2 regions of the Neorhizobium sp. P12A genome follow, and region 2 is predicted to be linked to the other one. Evidence: riboswitches for the same ligand, from Rfam matches in the RefSeq annotation. Region 2 holds a riboswitch; the other holds the start of a gene.

Region 1 (10,374 bases), on a different contig from region 2:
CGCGAATCTCGTCTGGATTGTAGGCGGCCGTCGCACTTGGCTCGGCCCGCTCGCGCATCTCGGTCGTCCGGTAGGCACGCGCCGCGTCTTCCACGAAGGCAGGCGGCCGCGTTGAAGCGACAACCTCGGTCGCCGTAAAGGCGCCAAGAGGCGAATGCGCAACCCAGCCCACCGTGACCAGAACCGCAACTGCAGCAATCCGCTGAATGGTGCTCAGCACGCGTCCATAGGAAAGGCCGCGCTCCAGCCGCCTGGCGGCCTCACGTGTCTCCGCACGACCCGCAGGCACTTCGCCCGCCAGCGCCAGGCGCAATTCACCACGGATGCTTAAATCTGCCATGACCTTGGCAGCGGTGGCCGGATTTTCGGAAAGGTAGGATTCCACCTCGATCCGCCGCGTCACATCCAGTTCGCCGTCGACATAGGCATCGAGATCGGCATCAATGATCGGATCAACGATTTTCATGATCGTTTCCTCCGATAAGCCGAAGATGCGTTACCGACGACGTTTCGTTCTCGAACTCACGCAGTTGTGCCCGCGCCCGCGATATCCGCGACATCAGCGTGCCGACCGGAATGCCAAGTGCCGATGCTGCCTCCTGATAGGACAAATCTTCGATCGCAACGAGATGCAGCGCCTCGCGCTGTTCCTCGGGCAGACTGAAGAATGCGTCCCGAATCTGCTTCAGGCGCACCGCATGATCCTGTCCAGCAGGCATTGAGGGTTCCATCTCGACTGCGGCCTCGTCATGCCGGCGCGACATGGACCGCGCCTTGCGGAGCCTGTCGATATGGGCATTGTGCACAATGGACAAAAGCCAGGTGCGCAGGTTTGCACCGCGCCGGAAGGTCGACTTGCGCTCGTAGGCCTTAACCAGCGCGTCGTGCACCAGATCCTCGGCTTCGTCCGCATTGCGGACAAGCGAGCGGGCGTATCGTCTCAGCGAACCGAGCTGCCCCAAAACATCGAATGTCCGTTCTTTGCGTTCCATGCACCAATATACGGATGCAGCGCGGATCTTATTCCATGGGTCTCGGAAAATTTTTCAGAAAATAATCGCCGCTTTCGCGGAAGCGAGATTCTGCGGGATCACATCAGGATAAAATCCTTGGGCTGCGGCAGAGGCGGCAGATCGGTCTCGCCCATCGCTTCGCGCAGGTTGATCTCGATCGTATCGGCAAGCGCGCCGATCGGCAGGGCGTTCAGTTGATTGCCGAACGGGTCCTCCAGCTCGTCCCCAAGTGCATCCAGCCCGAAGAAAGTGTAGGCGACCAGCGCCGTGACAAAGGGCGTTCCCCAGCCGAGGCTGTCGACGAAGCCGAAAGGAAGCAGGAAGCAGAAAAGATAGGCCGTACGGTGGAGAAGCAGCGTATAGCCGAACGGCAAAGGCGTGCTGCGAATGCGCTCGCAGGCGGCCTGCACCGCGCCGATCTGCCCCACGCTTGCATCCAGCAGCTGATATTGAATGTCGCTGATCCGGTTGTCCGCCTTCAGCCGGGCGAGATCGGCCGACATCAACCGCAGCAGCAGATCGGGAGGATTGCGCGCGGCACGATAGAGGCCGAAAGTTCCCTCGTCGAGATGCCGGGCAACCTTGTCGTCGTTCCCGCCAGGCCTCAGGTGGCAGACGAGTGCCTGCGAAAAAGCAATCGTCAACCGCAACAGTCCTTGGCGAGCGGCTATTCCTGCCTCCCCCGATGTCTCGAGCAGCAGGGTCTGGCGTGCAAAGCCACGCGCAACGAAGATGAGTTGTCCCCAATCCTTGCGCGCTTCCCACCAGCGGTCGTAGCAGGCGTTGTTGCGGAAGCCGAGGAAGATCGAAAGCGCAATGCCGAGCAGCGCGAAAGGCCCGCTATTGAGGGAGAGGATGACGCCCGGCCTCTCCTCATGTCCGGTGACGATTGCGACCGAGAGCAGGAAGATCACGATGATCTGCGGCAATATGCGCAGGACGATCGAACCGCGAACGATGAAAAAAAGCTGCAGCAGGCTGGGCCGCGGACGGACGATCATGAATGGCGCTCGTAATGCAAATTTCGGTCCTCAGACCCATACATCAAATAAATCCGCCTCAGGCATCGATCTTTACACAGGCCGTCCTGCGCAACGCGCATTGCTTCGCCGGCTCTTCAAAAGATTATCACAATTCAACTTTAGACACGGCAGAATTGGTATTCGAATAATAGAATTAGTAGTAGTCCCGCGTTCAGTAACAGCATAAGTCGTGGCCACGTCGACGCCTATCCGAGCGCCAGCCATATCCTATTTCTTCACGGAGAAACGACAAATGAGCACGATCAGGATCGCCGCAGCACTCGTCGTCGAGAAGAATGGGGAAACCTTGCTCGTCCGCAAGCGCGGCACCGGCATATTCATGCAGCCCGGCGGCAAGATCGAGCCCGGTGAAAGCTCTCTGCAGGCGCTGGTGCGCGAATTGAAGGAAGAGATCGGCCTCGATATCGATCCGGAAACGGCGCTCTTCCTCGGCCGTTTCGAAGCAGCCGCCGCCAACGAGCCGGACCATGTTGTCGAAGCGGAAGTGTTCCGCGTCGATGTCGACGGCCATACTATTCAGCCGACGGCGGAAATCGAGGAAGCTCGCTGGATATCCGTCCGCGAGCCGACGGATATACCGATGGCGCCGCTGACGGAGCACCTTATTCTGCCCTTTTACCGGCAGACGCTGTCTGCCGGTAGGGCTCAGGAGTGACGGCTATTCAGTTGGCCGAAGCACTGGCTTCGACCAGAACCGGATTGGCCCGATAATCGCCAGGGAACATCTTCTTCAGGTTCTCGATCTTCGGCAGATCGTTGATGACGATGTAGGGATAGCTCGGATGCGTCGTCAGGAAATCCTGATGATAATCTTCCGCCGCATAGAACATCCGTTCGGGCTCGATCTTTGTCACGATCGCCGCATCAAAGACGCGGGCATGGTTGAGCTGATCGATATAGGCCTTGGCGACTCGCGCCTGGTCGGCACTGGTCGGGAAGATCGCAGAGCGGTACTGCGTACCTTCGTCCGGCCCCTGGTAATTCAGCTCCGTCGGGTCATGAGCGACGGAGAAGTAGATCTGCAACAGGTGGCCGAAACTGACCTTCTTCGGATCGAAGACGACCTTGACCGATTCTGCATGGCCGGTCGTGCCCGTGCTCACCATTTCATAGTGAGCGGCATCCTTGCCGCCCCCGGCATAGCCTGAGGTGGCGCTGACGACGCCGTTTACGTGCTGGAAGACGCCCTGCACGCCCCAGAAGCAACCGCCGGCCAGAACCACGGTTTCGTTGCCGGCACCCGGTGCTTCGTCGGTCGTCGGTGCCGGAATGGCGCGTGCATCCTCGGCGGAAGCGCGCGTGGTGAACTGAAACGCGACGCCCGCCAAAAGCAACGCACCCAGTGCGAAGGCAGCCGGCCGTGCGGCACGCGATACGGTCTTGCGAAGTCTATTCTCCGATGAGCTGTTCATGATGATCTCCTCTCAGCCGAAGGTGAATGCAAAGGCCTGGACACCTGGATCCAGGAACTTGATTTCAAACGTGTGGTCCTCGACCGGGCCGCTTTGGCGGACCAGCTGGTAGAGCCGTTGGCCGGTAACGGTGCCGTTGCCGTCGGCGTCGGTATCGACGCCATGATTGTCGCCCGGCGCCTTGCCATCGACCGTCACCTGGAAGCGCACCGGCTTGCCATCCGCGCCGGGGCCGAGAACCAGATGCAGGTCACGGGCGTGGAAGCGGTAGTAGATGCTGCCATCGGCGTCGTTGAGCGCACCCTGTTCGGAGCCGACCGTCCAGTTGCCGGTCAATCCCCATTCGTTCAGCCGCGGCGTCTCTGCGACATAGCTATGGGCCGCATCATTCACCGTACCCTCTGCGCCGACGAAATTCTGCGAACGCGCGTAGCCGACATAAGTCTCCGGCGATTGCACATCCGCTTCGTCGGATGCGGCCTGGGCACCCGATGCCTTCACATCGACCACATCCTTGGCAACGTTGGTCTTGCCGGCTTCCGCCAGAAGCTGCTGGATGACATGCTCGGACTCGTCGTAGCTGCCTTCACCGAAATGATGGTGCCGCACACGACCCTGCGCGTCGATGAAATAATGCGCCGGCCAGTATTCGTTGTCGAATGCGCGCCAGATCGCATAATTGTTGTCGACTGCAACAGGATAGGTGATGCCAAGGTCGCCAATCGCCTTCTTGACGTTGTCGACATTCTTCTCGAAGGCAAACTCCGGCGAATGCACGCCGATCACCACGAGACCCTGGTCCTTGTACTTCTCGGCCCAGGCTTTGACATAGGGAATGGCGCGTATGCAGTTGATGCAGGAATAGGTCCAAAAGTCGACGAGGACGACCTTGCCCTTCAGCGATTCAGCCGTCAGCGGTGGTGAATTCAGCCACTGCACCGCGCCGTCGAATTTCGGCGTGGTCGGCTCGACCGGCAGTGCATCGGCAGCCGCCTGCGGCGTGCCCTTCATCATCATGGCGTTCGAGCCGCTCATCATGGCAGGGTTGGCCGCCATCATCATCTGACCACCGTCACCGGACTTGTTGTCGCCCGCCTGATTGTCACCGCTCTTCATCATCATCTGATTGTTTGCGCTCATCATGGCGTCGCCGCCGTTCATGACGACCGACGACTTCATTGCCCCACTCTGGGCTCCCGCCATGGCCTGGTCGCCGCCCGGCTGCGCATGGAAGCGATCGACGAGGTTCTGCTCCAGCGAAGCGGTGCTGGCGAGCGATGCCTGTGTCAGGAAACCGGTGTCGAGGCCCAAACCGATGGCGACCACGGCGACGAGGACAAGAACGCCGAGGCCGCGGCGAACCCATTCGCCGACGCCAAGCGAATTCTTCATCACTTGATAGACACGGCCACCGATCAGAAGCGCCAGGCAAAGCGACGTGGCCGCACCCAGCGCATAGGCAAGCAGCAGCAGCGTCGTACCGACGCTCGCGCCCTGAAGCGCAGCGCCCGTCAGGATCAGGCCGAGAACCGGGCCGGCACAGGGCGCCCAGAGCAGACCGGTCGCGACACCGAGCAGCAGCGAGGCGATGATCGTCGAGCCGCCGCTACGGGCACTCTTGTCAGCAGATTGCGATAGCTGCGCACCGAGGGAGACGAGTGGCCGCGTCAGATAATCCGACAGCGCCGGGAAAAGCAGAATGATGCCGAAGACGGCGAGCAGCGCCATCGCGGCGTAGCGGCCATACTCATTGGCTTCTACCGCCCAGCCGCCGCCAACGGCAGCAAGGGTTGCGACAGCTGCGAAGGTTGCGGCCATGCCGACCAGCATCGGCAGCGTGCTGCGCAGGAAAGGTTGGCCGGCCCGTGCAAAAACGAAAGGCAGGACCGGCAGGATGCACGGGCTGACAATCGTCAGCACGCCGCCCAGATAGGCAAGGACGAACAGCAACATGATATCTGATCTTTCCAGCGATTAGGCCGAGACTGTATGGAACGTCATGGCGACGCCGTTCATGCAGTAGCGCAATCCGGTCGGCTTCGGGCCGTCGTTGAAGACGTGGCCAAGATGCCCGCCGCAGCGGCTGCAATGCACCGCATCACGCACCATGCCGTAGGATGTATCCCGCGTCGTGCCGACAGCACCATCAATCGGCGCCCAGAAGCTCGGCCAGCCCGTGCCGCTGTCGAACTTCGTCGTCGAGGAAAAAGCGTCCTGCTGGCAACCTGCGCAGGCAAAATTGCCCTTGCGTTCCTCATGCAGGAGCGGGCTCGTGAAGGGACGCTCGGTCCCCTCCTGGCGCAAAACCTCGAACTGGTCGTCCGTCAGGATTTTGTGCCACTCCTCGTCGCTATGCATGACAGGGAATTTCTCGACCATCTTGGTCGCGGTTGGGCTGCTGTTGCTACCCCAGGCAAAACGGGTCGCCACCACACCAAGTCCGGCGCCCACCAGCAACAAACGTCTGCTCCACATGATCCAAACCTCCTTCAAGGGTTAGGAATATCGGCAACCATCTCGCAATCATGCGTGTCGGACCGATCAGGCCATTTTACAGAGACCGCGAGACATCTTCATCGAGGTAGACAACCGATTGCGGGGAATATTCCCGGCATTTCGAAATTCTTCTCGATTGGCTTGATATCAGCCGCGCGGTTCATTTTCTGTCATTGGGAGTACGCGAGCACGACCGCATTTGTTACACAACTGCATGTGAAACACTAAATTGTGATGGCGGGCCCGCGCAGATCCGGAAAACCGCCGGTCGGCCAAGGGGAACAATCTTCCCGCGCTCCGGTTGCCTCGACGACGAACAGGCGGGAGAGCGCAATGGAACTGTCCGGAAAAGTCGCATTGGTCACAGGCGGAGCCTCGGGCATCGGCAAGGCCTCGTCTCTGCTTCTTGCCGCCGAGGGAGCAAGTGTCGGCGTATTGGGCCATACGGCGGCCGAAGCCGAAGAGGTTGCGGCGCATATCCGCGACAGCGGTGGCACCGCAATTCCTTTGATCGCCGATGTGTCCGACGAGGCAAGCATGAGCAATGCGGTCGATCAGTTGGTTCATTCGTTCGGAAGCCTTGATGTGGTTCTGGCCAATGCCGGAATCAATGGCGTTTGGGCGCCGATCGATGACCTGAAACCGGATGAATGGGACAAAACCATCGCGGTCAACTTGCGCGGCACCTATCTGACGATCCACCTAGCTGTTCCATACCTGAAGGCAAAAGGCGGCGGCTCGATCATCGTCACCTCCTCAATCAACGGTACCCGGACCTTCACGACCGCCGGCGCAACCGCTTATTCGGCAACGAAGGCGGCACAGGTGGCGATGGTGCAGCAACTCGCCCTCGAATTGGGCAAGCATCATATCCGCATCAACGCCATCTGCCCCGGCGCCATCGAAACCCGGATTTCCGACAATACTTTCAAGCGCAATCAAGCGGAGGCCGACGTCCCGGCGGTATATCCCGAGGGTGAAATTCCGCTGACATCAGGAAAATCCGGCACCGCCGAGGAGGTTGCCGAAGCCGTCCTCTTCCTTGCCTCCGACCGTTCCCGTCACATCACGGGAACACCGATCTGGATCGACGGCGGCCAGAGCCTGTTGCGGTAGGCCGAAAGATCAAATCAATAGTGCGGCGGCTTGGTGATGGCAGGCGCCTCCAGCGACTGCTCTTCCAGATTAAGGAACCGCTCGGTCAACCGGTCAAGCTTTGCCCGCGTCTGCTCGACCACCTTCCATTGCTCCGCAAGCTGATCGGAAAGTTCGTCGATTGTCTTTGCCTGATGTGCCAGGATCTCCTCAAGCGCGTCGATACGGCTTCGTTCGTCCGACATCGGAACTCCTTCTCGGTAAGGCGGAAAATTTTGCAGTGGGGATAACAGATAATTCCGCAAAAGTTTAGCCGACGAGATGCCTGATGACGCCTCCAAGCCAACGTATCTCCTCGCCGAATGCGCTGACAAGCGCGTAGGCGTACCAGAGGAAAAACAGGGATGAGAGCTGGATCAGGAATGGCGCCAGCCGCGCACCGCTTTTGACATCAGGCAGCAATCCGAAGTTTTCGTGCACAAAGGCCTGAAAGCTCCTGGGGCGCAACAGCGTCCACAGCGCCAGAAATGAGATGGCGACGCAGATCAGGATCTGGACGGCAAGGATTAACAGGCCACGTGTCATAGGTCTTCTCGCCGGAATTCATGCGCAAAGCCACGTAGTCGCTGCCGTATAAGTTTTCGAGATGGGGATGCGCTGCTTTTTATCAGAAAAGAATGAAGGGCTGGCCTCGATTAAGTCCACGGTCCCGGCCCGTGATACGATTTCAGATGACATGGCGTCATTTCTCTGCAACATGAATGATGATGAGAGACAGGGGCGTCCGTCGCAAGACGGGCTGAGATGCACCCTTCGAACCTGAACCGGATAATGCCGGCGGAGGGAGTCGCTCGGGCCTTTTCGCAGCATTCGCGCATTCGCCCCCGCGTCGCCCCTCCGCATGAAAGGGGCAATATGGATACGACAAAGACTTCGGGCGCGATGCTGACAGCGATGCGGCAGACTGTTCCGCTCGTGCAATGCATCACCAATTACGTGGCGATGAACATTGCCGCCAACGTCATGCTCGCGGCCGGCGCCTCGCCGGCCATGGTGCATGCCGAGGAAGAGGCGGGCGAATTCGCCGCCATATCCGGTGCGCTGACGATCAATATCGGTACGCTTTCGACGTCCTGGCTTGCCGGCATGCGCGCAGCCGCCAAATCCGCCAACCAGTCGCGGAAGCCCTGGGTTCTCGATCCCGTCGCCCACTATGCGACGGACTTCCGTCGCGCTGCGGTCGCGGAACTGATGGAACTGCGGCCAACGATCGTCCGCGGCAATGCCTCGGAGATCATCGCGCTTGCCGGCGGAGCGAGCAAAGGCCAGGGCGTCGACAGCCGCGACCCGGTCGAGCAGGCCGAGGAATCGGCGATACTCCTGGCGAAACGCCACGAAACCGTGGTCGCTGCGACAGGCGCTGTGGATTTCGTGACCGACGGAGAACGTGCTGTCAGGATCACTGGCGGCTCGCCGCTGATGCCTGAAGTGACGGCGCTCGGCTGCTCGCTGACCTGCCTCGTCGGCGCCTTTGCCGCAACGAGCCCCAACGATCCCTTCGCCGCGACCGTCGGTGCACTTGCGACCTTTGCATCGGCGGGAGAGACCGCCGGACGGCAGGCTGAGGGCCCCGGCTCCTTCTCCTGGCGTTTCCTCGATGCGTTGAAATCGCTGGATGGCCGCACGCTCGACAGCGAAGCAAGGGTGTCGGCGGCATGAGCAGTTTCGATCTGTCCCTCTATCTCGTCCTCGATCCGGATCTCTGCGCCGGGACGGGCATGGTCGAGACGACGCGGGCGGCCGTTGCCGGCGGCGCGACCATCGTGCAGTTGCGCGACAAGGATGCTGACACCGCTAGCCGCATTGCAACGGGCCGCGCCTTGAAAATGGTGCTGCAGGGAACGGGTGCGAAGCTCATCGTCAACGACGATGTCGAAGCGGCAATCGCGATCGGCGCCGATGGCATCCACATCGGCCAGGAAGACATGGATGCCCGAACCGCCCGAAATCTCATCGGCCCCGACATGATCCTCGGCCTGTCCGTCGAGACCCTGGCGCTTGCGGAAGCGGTCGATCCGATGCTGGTAGACTATGTCGGCATCGGCCCGGTCTTTGCGACGCCGACCAAGCCCGACCATAAGCAGCCGATCGGCTTCGACGGGCTGGCGCGCCTGGTCGCGGTCAGTCCGGTGCCATCGGTTGCCATTGGCGGACTGAAGGCGGAACATACGGCAGCGGTGCTTGCCGCCGGCGCGCAAGGACTGGCCGTCGTCTCGGCCATCTGTGGCACCCCCGATCCCGAAACCGCCACTTTGCGCATTGCCGAGGAAATTAGGAAGGCGCGTTCATGATCAGGAACGTTCTCTCAATCGCCGGCTCCGATCCATCAGGTGGAGCGGGAATCCAGGCCGATCTGAAGGCCTTCTCAGCACGCGGCGTCTATGGCATGGCGGTATTGACCGCACTGACCGCGCAAAACACGCAAGGCGTCTTCGGTGTGCATCTTGTGCCGCCAGAGTTTGTGGCCGATCAGATCAAGACCGTCTTTGCCGACGTGCGGGTCGATGCCGTGAAGATCGGCATGATCGCCAATGCCGGCATTGCCGAGGCCATTGCCGATGCACTCGCGCCCCATCGTGGCGTCCCCGTCGTGCTCGATCCGGTCATGGTCGCCAAGGGTGGCGCCTCCCTGCTTGCGACCGCTGCGGTCGCTGCCCTGACCAGCCGCCTTCTGCCGCTTGCAACGGTCCTGACGCCCAACCTGCCGGAAGCCGCCGCCCTGCTACATGAGCCGCTGGCCGAGGACCGCGAGGAGATGGCAAGCCAGGCGCAACACCTTCTCGCCCTCGGGCCAACAAACGTCCTGATCAAGGGCGGGCATCTCGAGACGGAAGAAAGCCCCGATGTGCTCGCCTCCGCAGCGGGCCTTACCTGGTTCGAAGGACGCCGGATCCCGACCCATAACACCCACGGCACGGGATGTACCCTGTCGAGCGCGATCGCCGCGGAACTCGCGAAGGGACTGACCCCACCGGAAGCGGTGGCAATAGCCAAGCGCTACCTTGCGGGTGCGGTGGCCGAGGCAGATGAGCTATCCGTGGGCTCGGGCCACGGGCCGGTGCAGCATTTTCATGGGCTTTGGAAAGACATGGAAGGGATGAAGAAATGAGCATGCCGCTGAGCAAGCAGATCGTCCTGGTCACCGGCGCCGGCCGCGGTTTCGGCGCAGCCATCGCTGCAGCCTTCGCCCGCGAGGGCGCCCGTGTCGCGATCAACTATCGCAACAGCCGCGAGGGAGCGGAAACGCTTGCCGCC
Region 2 (10,374 bases):
ATCGGATTGTATCGCGGCATCCATTCCTTGGCGCCGCCCTGGAAGCCGAAATCCCAGCCTCTCCTGACATCGTCTATGGGGGCGTAAGTGGCGGTCAGCCAGTGGCAAAGGAGAACAAGCCCGATAATTCCCAGCCACGCCAAGCATTGCGAAGTCTGTCGGGAAAGCCGGGCGCTGTTGTGAAACAAAACGGCAAAGCAGAGCGGCAGCAGCACGTAGCATGTCGTCTCGAAGGGGATCGACCAGAGAGGTCCGTCGCCCTGGACGGGAAAGAAGGTCCGCCAATGCCATTGGCTCATGAGAAGGAAGCCGGCGACGTAACGTCCGGCGAGTTCCGCATCCAGCGGAAAATCGTAGACGGTGAAACTCAGCACGAAGCCGACAGTAAGCGCGATCCAGAAGCCCGGCAGGATGCGGGCGGCGCGGCGAAGGGCATAGGCCTTCAGCGAAGGCATCTCGGTGCCCCGATCCAGCGCGGTCCAGAACGGGCGGGCGAGGAGGAAGCCGCTCAGCACAAAGAACAGGGCGACGCCGTAGTTGCCGAAGCGTGTCAGTTCGAATGCGGGCCGCAACGCACCGTCAACCTTGCTGACATCCAGCCGGAGGACGAGATGGTGGGCCAGCACCAGCAGGCATGCCAAGGTGCGGATGAAATCCGCACCCGCCAGCCTTGTCTCCCGCTCAGTTTTCATTTTGCCGATCCTCCACCCGCTCTCTGGTTAGGGGATGGAAGCCCGCGCGACAAGGTGTGTCGCGCGGCGGCCGCAATGTCAGCCGATCAGGAGAAGAACTGGTTGGTGTAATAGCGCGACACGTCCGGCTTGTCCTTCAGCTTGGCGCCCTGGGCATCGAGGAGGATGCCGTTCGTAAAGAGGAAATCGCCGATCGCGCTGGCTTCGGCGGGATCGAAGATGCCGCTTTTGCCATCCGCGGTTCTCAGATAATGCCCATCGATCAGCGCCTTGAGCGACGCCTTGACGAGATCGGCATTGGTGAGCGCTCCGCCGGTCGTGGACACCAGGAGGTCGGCTGCCTCGTCGGCATGATCCACGGCGTAGTCATAGCCACGCTTGGTCGCCTGGATGAAGCCTCGGGCAGCCTCGGGATTGCTGTCGAGGAACGCATTGCCGGCGACAATCGCTGTCGTCTGCTCGTCCGGGACGCCGTAGTCGGTGTAGCGGAAGCGGCGGAGCGCCTTCTTTTCGAGCTGCGCCTCGATCCCTTCCCAGGTGTAGACTTCGAGTGTGAAATCGACTGAGCCGTTGGCAAGCGCTTCGTAGGCCGAGGTGCCGAGGGTCACTGTGTTTACCTCGCCCTTACCGCCGTCATTGCGGATCATTGCCGAGATCAGAGCGGTTTCCCAGGCGCTGCCGAAGCCACCATAGGTCTTACCATCCAGATCCCGCGGGCGCTGGATGTCCTTGCGCTCGTCGTTGAAGACGACGCGGCCGGTTTCTGTCTGGACAATGGCGTAGACGCCCTTGATCTCAGCGCCGGCAGCACATTGGGTGAAGAGGCCGATCGCGCCGGAAACGCCGAAATCGGCAACGCCGTTGGCAACCAGTGTTCCCGCATCGGTGTCCGTATAAGGCAGGATCGCAACATCCAGCCCGGCATCGCTGTAGAAGCCTTTCGCCTGGGCGATATAGAGGCCGATATGGTTGGTGTTCGGCGTCCAGTCGAGCGCGACGGAAACCTTGGTCAGCGCCGATGCGGCCAGCGCGGAACGGGAGATGGGCAGGGCTGCGGCAAGGGTGAATGCGAGGGCTTGGCGGCGTGTAATAAGCGGCATGGTGGTCTCTTTTCAGCTCAGGCTGTGATGAAGGAGGCTTTCGAGGATTTCGGTTTCAATCTGCCGGGCGGCTGACGAGCCGAGGTCGGCGAGCGTTCGCGGGCGCGGCAGCGGCACCTTGAATTCGCGCAATACCCGCGCGGGGCGCGGGGAGAGGACATAGATGCGGTCGGAGAGGAACACGGCTTCGCGCACATCATGGGTGATGAGCAGCGCGGTCCAGCGATGATCCGTCCACATCGTCTGCAGCCATTCCTGCATCTGTGTGCGGGTCAGGGCATCCAACGCGCCGAAGGGCTCATCCAGCAGCAGCATGTCGCTGTCCTGAACCACGGTGCGCAGCAGCGCGGCGCGCTGGCGCATGCCGCCGGAAAGCTGAGCCGGATAATGATGTTCGAAGCCTGCTAGACCGAAGGGCTCGAACAGCGGAGCGACCTTGGCGCGCGCCTGGCTGCGGCTCATCCCCTGAACTTCGAGGCCGAGCGTTGTGTTATCGATGATCCGGCGCCAGGGCATAAGCGCATCGCGCTGGGGCATGAAGGCAAAACTCGCGCTGCTTTCCTTCAGATGCCGGCCGTCGAACAGGATATCGCCTGACTCGGGCTTGTCGGTTCCAGTCAGCATCCGCAGGATCGTCGATTTGCCGGCGCCCGAGGGGCCGACAATGGTCACGAATTCGCCTTCGCTGACTGTCAGCGAGACATCGCCAAGAACCGCAAGCGGACCGAATTTTTTCGCGACATTGCGGAGTTCCAGCCGGTGTTCGTTCATGATGACGACCCCTCATCCGTTCGCCGCCATGGCATCGCCAGATGGCCGAGAAGCACGCAGACGGCAAAGAGGATCAGCGTCAGGACGGCACTGACGAGGACAGCGGCAAGGACGAGATCCGGGCGGAAATTGTTCTTGGCGGTGAGAATATAGATGCCTAGCCCTTTGGCGGCGCCAGCATATTCCGCAAAGATCGCGCCGACGACGGCATAGGTGACGGATATTCTCAAACCCGCGAAAAAATAGGGAAGGGCAGATGGCAGGCGCGCTGCGCAGAAAATCCGCCAGCGGGAGGCCTTCATCGAGACCAGCAGTTCGGCGATGTCCCTGTCCGTCGCCTCATAGCCCTGAAGCAGCGCGACCAGCATCGGGAAGAAGGTCACGAGCGCGACAAGCAGAATCTTCGGCAGCAGCCCGAAGCCGAACCATAAGACGATGAGCGGGGCGATCGCGACCAGCGGCAGCGTCTGGCTGATGACGAACAGCGGAAACAGGGCACGGCGGATCGGCCGCGCGAAATCCATCAGCACCGAAAAGACGAAGGCGACGGCGAGCGCGCAGGCAAAGCCCGACAGCGTGGCGCCGATCGTCGGCCAGGTGTTGGCGGCAAGCGCTTCGCGGTTCATCCAGGCCTGGACAAGAACGCGGGAGGGCGCCGGCAGGGTTGAGGGGCGTATGCCTGACAGGTCGGCATAGAGCTCCCACAGGACGACGAAGGCGGCTGCCGCTGTTATGGCGGGCAGCGCGGAGAGGCATGCACGGGCGAATCCCGTGCCGGGCGATGAGGACGAATGCAAACTCATGATCGGATTTTCCGAGATCAGGCCTTGGTCGGGCTGTTTGCCGATACCGTGATATCCAGCGTCACGTGGCCTTCTGCCGGCCCGAAGCGAAAGAGCGCTTCCTGCAGCGTTGCAAAGACAGGGCCAGCGTCGCCGCGCAGTTTGGTGACGAAATTTTTGGCCCGGTCGAATGTTCCCGACTGTTTCAGGAAGTCGATGCAGCCGACGATCTCGTCCATGTGATTGTCGGAGCCCATGACATAAAGAGCGAATTGCGCCGCGGCCGGTTGGCCTGTGTCCTCGGTTGCGCTTACGGCGGCAAGCGCCTCGTCGATGCGAACGGCAAGCGGCGTGTCTTGCCCGAGACGCTTATCGATGCCGCAGATCGGATCGCTGTCCGGCCCTCCCGGGCAGCCGCGCGAGACGGCGGCCGACAGGACACAATGTGCGCCGGATCGGGCGGCAAAGACGAAGAGGTCGCGCATGGCCGAAAAGAGCACGTCCGGCGGGCCGATCATCAGCGTCGAGATGTCGTCGGTTTCGATACGCAGGCGGTCTCGATAGGGATCGAGTGCCCTAATGGCATCAAGGATGATCGCGGCGAAATCGCCGGACATGGGATACAGGGATACTTGTGCGCCGGAATACATTTTTACCTCGCTCCGCTGGCATTACCCAGATCAGCTTTGAAGGGTCCAGAGGCATGGCGCCTCACATCTCAGCCCCGGCAATACGGAGCTCCCCTGTGAATGGCGCGGAAGCTAGCATCGGCCTTTCGAGGGCGCAATAAGAAAATTCGGCCAGTCGCATCCGTGTTTTATCTGATTTTTCCAGCGGACGCCCGGGTCGCGGGGGGACGCGATCCGTGCATCCGACCGGCCTTCCGCACCTGCCTGAAACGGAATGCCGGTATCGGTGCCTCCCATTGGGAGGTCCGATTTCAGTTGTTCCTGCTTTACGCCGTTCGGTGTGGTGGTTATAAAACCTCAAGTAACATTGAGGTCAAGAGGCGTATTCCGATGGAATCACATGATGCGGGACCGGGCCGTTTTGGCCGCTTGCTGACGGTCGGCGAGGTCGCGACGCGCAGCGGGGTCGCGGTTTCGACGCTGCATTTCTACGAGACGAAGGGTTTGATCGAGAGCATTCGCAGCAGCGGCAATCAGCGTCGTTATGCGCGTGAGGTGCTGCGTCGGGTCGCGATTATCAAGGTGGCCCAACGCGTCGGAATTCCGCTTTCCGAAATCCAGGCTGCGCTCAGCACATTGCCGCAGGGGCGCACGCCAACGGCGACCGACTGGAAGGCGTTGTCGGAGAAATGGAAGGACGATCTGGACGCCCGAATCCGCCATTTGCAGGATCTGCGCGACCATCTCGACGGCTGCATCGGCTGCGGCTGCCTGTCGATCGAAACCTGCCCGCTTCGCAATCCCTGGGACATGCTGTCGAAACAGGGACCCGGCCCGCGTTTGCTCGACCCATGAAAGTGTTAAGCGTTCATGGTCTGCGCGGTTGCCTGTTTCACATAATCTTCCAGCGCGCTTGCTTCATCCTTTGAGAGATACAGGCCTTTCTTCGACCGGCGCCAGAGAATGTCGGCTGATGTCCGCGCCCATTCCTGCGCAATGAGATAGCGCACTTCTGCCTCATAGAGATCGCTGCCGAAGTTTCTTCCAAGATCCTCGGTTGCGCGTGCATCGCCCAATATCATCGCTGCCCGCGTTCCGTAGCGCCGCACCAGCCGGCGGGCGTGGGCGTCGGCGAGGAAGGCGTAGCGGGACTTGAGCTTGCCGACCTCGGTCTCATAGCTCTGGGCCGGGAAGTCGCCGCCGGGAAGATGGCTTTTGGCAGTCCAGGGCGGACCCTTGGTGCCGATGGCCTCGCCGATCTTTTCGAGCGCATGCTCTCCGAGCCGGCGATAGGTGGTCAGCTTGCCGCCGAAGACGTTGAGAAGCGGCGCTTCCCCCGCATTGCCCTCGATCTTCAGCACGTAGTCGCGGGTGGCTTCCTGAGCCTTGGATGCGCCGTCGTCATAAAGCGGGCGCACAGCCGAATAGGTCCAGACGATATCCTGCGGCCTTACCGGTTCCTTGAAATATTCGCTCGCGGCATTGCAAAGATAAGTGGTCTCCTCCTCGGAGATCTTCACATCCTTGGGGTCGCCGTCATAGTCGCGATCGGTCGTGCCGATGAGCGTGAAATCCTGCTCGTAGGGAATGGCGAAGATGATGCGGTTGTCGGGGTTCTGGAAGAAATAGGCGCGCGGATCGTCGAATTTCTTCCGCACGATGATATGGCTGCCCTGGACGAGGCGAACATGGCGCGCCTCGTTGCGGCCGATCGCGCCCCTGATGACATGATCCACCCAGGGACCGGCGGCGTTGACGAGCATTCGCGCTCGGAATGAATTCCGCTCCCCCGTCTCCGTATTCTCCGTGTCGATGGCCCAGAGACTGCCTTCCCGGCGGGCGGAGACGACCTTGGTGCGCGGCATGATGGTTGCGCCGCGATCGGCGGCATCGCGGGCGTTGAGAACGACCATGCGCGCATCATCGACCCAACCGTCGGAATATTCGAAAGCCTTGGTGAACAGCGCCTTCAGGGGCTTTCCGGCCGGATCGCGACGCATGTCCAGCACTGCTGTCGGCGGCAGCAGCTTGCGGCCGCCCAGATGGTCATACAGGAAAAGACCGAGGCGGATCAGCCAGGCTGGTCGGATGCCGCCCGTGTGGTAAGGCAGCACGAAGCGCATCGGCCAGATGATGTGCGGCGCCATCGCCCAGAGCACCTCGCGTTCCATCAGGGATTCGCGCACGAGACGGAATTCGTAATGTTCGAGATAGCGCAGGCCACCATGGATCAGCTTGGTGGCGCCTGATGACGTGCCCGAGGCAAAATCGTTCATTTCCGCCAGCGCCACGGAGTAACCGCGACCGATCGCATCGCGCGCGATGCCGCAGCCGTTGATGCCGCCTCCGATCACGAAGAGGTCATAGGCTTGGCCGCTCATTGCGTTCTCCGGCATGGCTTAGGTAAGAGGATTTGAAAATAAATCCAGCTAAAACGAAAGTAATACGAATGTCAAACGAATGTTTTATGAAGTGGGCCGATGTTGTCAGCCGTTAGCCAGCAATGAGGTTTCGATCAGGCGGACATCGTTCTCTTCTGCGATGGTTCTGAGGGAGGGCAGCGGACATTGATCCGTTATGAATGTGTGGATCTGCGACAGGTGGCCGATGCGTACGGGGGCGGCGCGTTCGAACTTCGTGGAGTCCGCGACCAGGATGACATGCCGGGCATTGGCAATGATCGCCTGTGCCACCTTGACTTCACGCAGGTCGAAATCCAGCAGCGCGCCGTCTTCATCGATGGCCGAAACGCCGATCACGGCGTAGTCGACCTTGAACTGGCGGATGAAATCGACCGCTGCTTCGCCGACGATGCCGCCGTCCGAACCGCGCACCACGCCGCCGGCAATGACCACCTCGATCGATGGGAAGAGGCGCAACTTATTGGCAACGTTGATGTTGTTGGTGATGACCATCAGCTCGTGATGGTCCAGGAGCGCCTCGCCAACGGCTTCCGTCGTCGTCCCGATATTGATGAAGAGAGAGGCGTTGTTGGGAATGATACCGGCTGCTGCGCGGCCGATCGCCTGCTTTTCGACCGCTGCAATCGAGCGGCGCGCCTCGTATTTGACGTTTTCAGTGCCGCCGGGAAAGATCGCGCCGCCATGGATCCGCGAAAGGATATGACCGTCACAGAGATCGTTCAGATCCTTGCGGATGGTTTGCGGAGTGACCGAGAAACGCTGCGCGAGATCCTCGACAAGAACCCTGCCTTCGGCTTTGGCGATTTCAAGAATCTCGGCCTGTCGTCCGGACAGAAACATGGACGTTGCCTTCCTTTCGTTTTCGCCGATCATATGGTAAAGCGAAAATTCCGCAATTGCCGCTGTCCGGTTTGTGCGGCGGGAGGTTGTCGTGTTTCATCCGAAGCTGTTTGAGAATCGCAGTGTCGTCGTCACAGGCGCCGGGCGCGGGATCGGGCTGGAAGTCGCGCGCCAGTTCCTGGACTGCAATGCGCGCGTGCTGGTTCACACCGGTCGAGATCGCGATCGGGACCTGCCGGAATTTCTGTTGGACGCGGAAAGCGAGCGCCGCGCCTTCCTGGTGCCGGCAGATTTCATGCGGGAGAACGGCACGAGGGATTTTGCAGCCGCTGCCGCAAAGGTCTTCGATCGGGTCGATGTTCTCGTCAACAATGCCGGGACCATGGTCGGACGCTTTCCCGCCGGCGAACTGACCGACGAGCAGTATGGACATGTCGTGCGACTCAACCAGACGTCAGTCGTCGAGGTGACGCGAGCCTTGCTTCCCTTGCTTCGAGCGTCAGGCCAGGCGGCGATCATCAATACCGTTTCAATCTCGGCGCTGACCGGCGGCAGCCCGGGTTCGGCGATCTATTCGGCATCGAAGGCCTTCGTTGCCACCTATTCCAAGGCCCTTGCCCGCGAATTGGCCCCTGACGGCATAAGGGTGAATTGCGTTTCTCCGGGAACCATCACCACCGACTTCCACGAGCGCTATTCCTCGAAGGAAAAGCTCGAACAGACGCGTCGCACCATTCCGCTGCAGCGTCTCGGAACCGCGGAGGATTGTGCGCCTACCTATCTGTTCCTGGCGGCGCCGACCCTGTCGGGCTATATCACCGGGCAGGTGATCGAGGTGAATGGTGGCCAGCTGATCTGCTAGAAGCCGATTAGCTCCGCCGGAGGCCGGAATGATCGACAAGCTTGAATTCTTCATCGCACTTGCTAATGAAAAGCACTTCGGCCGTGCCGCCGAAGAGTGCGGCGTTACACAGCCGACCTTGTCGGCGGCCATTCGGCAGCTCGAGGAGCAGCTCGGAGTGATGCTGGTCAGCCGCGGATCGCGCTTCCAGGGGCTGACGCCGGAAGGTCAGCGTGTCCTGGAGTGGGCGCGGCGCATCGTCGGCGATGCCCGCACGATGCGCGAGGAGATGCGGGCGGCGCGCAAGGGGCTTGCGGGCCATATCCGAATCGCGGCCATCCCGACGGCGCTTGCCATGCTGCAGAGGCTCACGACGCCCTTCCAGGAACGGCATCCCGACGTTACCTTTTCGATCATGTCGCGAAACTCGCTGCAGGTTCTAAGCATGCTCGAGAATCTGGAGATCGATGCCGGCATCACCTATCTCGAAGACGAACCGCTCGGCCGGGTTACCAGCGTGCCGCTTTACGAGGAGCGCTATCACCTCGTCACCGCCTCAGGCAGCCCGCTTTCGGAGCGAAAAAGCGTGACCTGGAAAGAGGTCGGCAGTCTTCGGCTTTGTCTATTGACCGCGGACATGCAAAACCGCCGGATCATCAATCGTCATCTGGCCGATGCTGGATCGGCGGCCAATCCGACGCTCGAATCGAATTCGATGATTCTGTTGTTTTCGCATGTGCTGACCGGCCGCTGGGCGAGCATCATGCCGAAAAATGTCGCGGAATCCTTCGGTTTTCGCGCCGATATTCAGGTTATTCCGATCACGGAGCCGGCAGCGCACCATCTCGTTGGGCTGGTTGCGACACATCGTGAGCCTTTTACGCCACTCGTATCGGCCTTGTTGCATGAGGCAAGACTTCTCGCAGAAGCTGATATTGAACGATAGGAATTTCCTATCGTTCAACGAGACTGGCTTATTGATCAAAACTGCCTTCCTTGCGATCTTTAGGATGTAAGCGAGAGATAATGACTCCGGCTGTTTTAGCACCTGATCGTCCAACGATATCTCCTTGCGAAGCATGCCGTTGGGAGGGCTGCTCATGAATTTGCATACTGCCGCGGGCGATGTCGCCGCGCGCGCCAGCGCCATCATCGACAGCATGAAGTCGATGGAGGGTCCTCTTTTGCCCATTCTCCACGGCATACAGGAAGAGTTCGGTTATGTGCCGCAGGACGTCCTGCCGCTGATTGCCAGCGGGCTGAACCTTTCCCGCGCCGAAGTCCATGGCGTCATGACCTTCTATCATGACTATCGCGACCGTCCTGCGGGCCGGCATGTGCTGAAGCTCTGTCGTGCAGAGGCCTGTCAGTCGATGGGTGGGGATGCACTTGCGGAACGCGTAAAGAAGCTCCTTGGCATCGATTTTCATCAGACGACGCTTGATGGCGGTGTGACCTTGGAGCCTGTCTATTGCCTCGGGCTCTGCGCCTGCGCGCCGGCAGCGATGCTGGATGGCGAGGTTTATGGCCGCGTCGACGATGAGACCGTTGACGAAATGGTTGCGGAGGCGCGCCGATGACCGTCCGGATTTACGTCCCGCGTGATGCGGCCGCCCTGGCGCTCGGCGCCGAGAAGGTGGCGGATGCGATTGCCAAGGAAATTGCAACCCGCGGCGTGGATGCAAAGATCGTGCGCAATGGCTCGCGCGGCATGTTCTGGCTGGAGCCTCTGGTCGAGGTCGACGTGGATGGAAAGCGCATCGGCTACGGGCCGGTCAAGGCACGGGATATCGCCTCCCTTTTCGATGCCGGCCTTGCCGAAGGCGCTTCGCATCCGCTCTGTCTCGGGGAGGTCGAGGACCTCCCGTTCCTGAAAAGCCAGACCCGCCTGACCTTTGCCCGCTGCGGCATCACCGATCCGCTTTCGCTTGGGGATTATGAGGCGCATGGCGGTCTTGCCGGGCTCAAGCGGGCGATCTCGATGGCGCCTGCCGAGGTCGTTAAGGAAGTCACTGATTCAGGGCTTCGCGGTCGCGGTGGCGCGGGCTTCCCGACCGGCATCAAATGGAAGACCGTCGCGGATGCCGCTGGTGATCGCAAATATATCGTCTGCAATGCCGACGAGGGCGATAGCGGCACCTTTGCCGACCGGATGATCATGGAGGGCGATCCCTTCGTGCTGATCGAAGGAATGGCGATTGCCGGGCTCGCAACCGGGGCCACCAAGGGCTTCATCTATACGCGCTCGGAATATCCGCATGCGATTGCTGCCATGACCGCGGCAGTCGAGATCGCG

What was found. A riboswitch is a leader RNA that binds a small molecule or an ion and turns the genes downstream of it on or off. The one in region 2 is predicted to bind thiamine pyrophosphate.
Region 1: another riboswitch for thiamine pyrophosphate. It lies ahead of thiM (hydroxyethylthiazole kinase); the one in region 2 lies ahead of DTW90_RS12680 (YkoF family thiamine/hydroxymethylpyrimidine-binding protein).

Annotation. Positions count from the first base shown of each region.
Region 1 is NZ_QOVX01000017.1:21,172-31,545, forward strand. It holds gene DTW90_RS28995 (anti-sigma factor) at 1-466, opposite strand, end outside; gene DTW90_RS29000 (sigma-70 family RNA polymerase sigma factor) at 453-992, opposite strand; gene DTW90_RS29005 (bestrophin family protein) at 1,091-2,014, opposite strand; gene DTW90_RS29010 (NUDIX domain-containing protein) at 2,289-2,711, shown strand; gene msrA (peptide-methionine (S)-S-oxide reductase MsrA) at 2,719-3,468, opposite strand; gene DTW90_RS29020 (cytochrome c biogenesis protein DipZ) at 3,481-5,421, opposite strand; gene msrB (peptide-methionine (R)-S-oxide reductase MsrB) at 5,443-5,943, opposite strand; gene DTW90_RS29030 (SDR family NAD(P)-dependent oxidoreductase) at 6,298-7,080, shown strand; gene DTW90_RS29035 (SlyX family protein) at 7,095-7,304, opposite strand; gene DTW90_RS29040 (hypothetical protein) at 7,369-7,644, opposite strand; TPP riboswitch at 7,826-7,922, shown strand; gene thiM (hydroxyethylthiazole kinase) at 7,975-8,778, shown strand; gene thiE (thiamine phosphate synthase) at 8,775-9,410, shown strand; gene thiD (bifunctional hydroxymethylpyrimidine kinase/phosphomethylpyrimidine kinase) at 9,407-10,228, shown strand; gene DTW90_RS29060 (3-oxoacyl-ACP reductase) at 10,225-10,374, shown strand, end outside.
Region 2 is NZ_QOVX01000003.1:183,278-193,651, reverse strand. It holds gene DTW90_RS12700 (acyltransferase) at 1-692, opposite strand, end outside; gene DTW90_RS12695 (ABC transporter substrate-binding protein) at 779-1,792, opposite strand; gene DTW90_RS12690 (ABC transporter ATP-binding protein) at 1,805-2,563, opposite strand; gene DTW90_RS12685 (ABC transporter permease) at 2,560-3,366, opposite strand; gene DTW90_RS12680 (YkoF family thiamine/hydroxymethylpyrimidine-binding protein) at 3,384-3,995, opposite strand; TPP riboswitch at 3,986-4,100, opposite strand; gene soxR (redox-sensitive transcriptional activator SoxR) at 4,365-4,829, shown strand; gene glpD (glycerol-3-phosphate dehydrogenase) at 4,835-6,355, opposite strand; gene DTW90_RS12665 (DeoR/GlpR family DNA-binding transcription regulator) at 6,461-7,237, opposite strand; gene DTW90_RS12660 (SDR family oxidoreductase) at 7,329-8,099, shown strand; gene DTW90_RS12655 (LysR family transcriptional regulator) at 8,128-9,024, shown strand; gene DTW90_RS12650 (formate dehydrogenase subunit gamma) at 9,179-9,658, shown strand; gene DTW90_RS12645 (NADH-quinone oxidoreductase subunit NuoF) at 9,655-10,374, shown strand, end outside.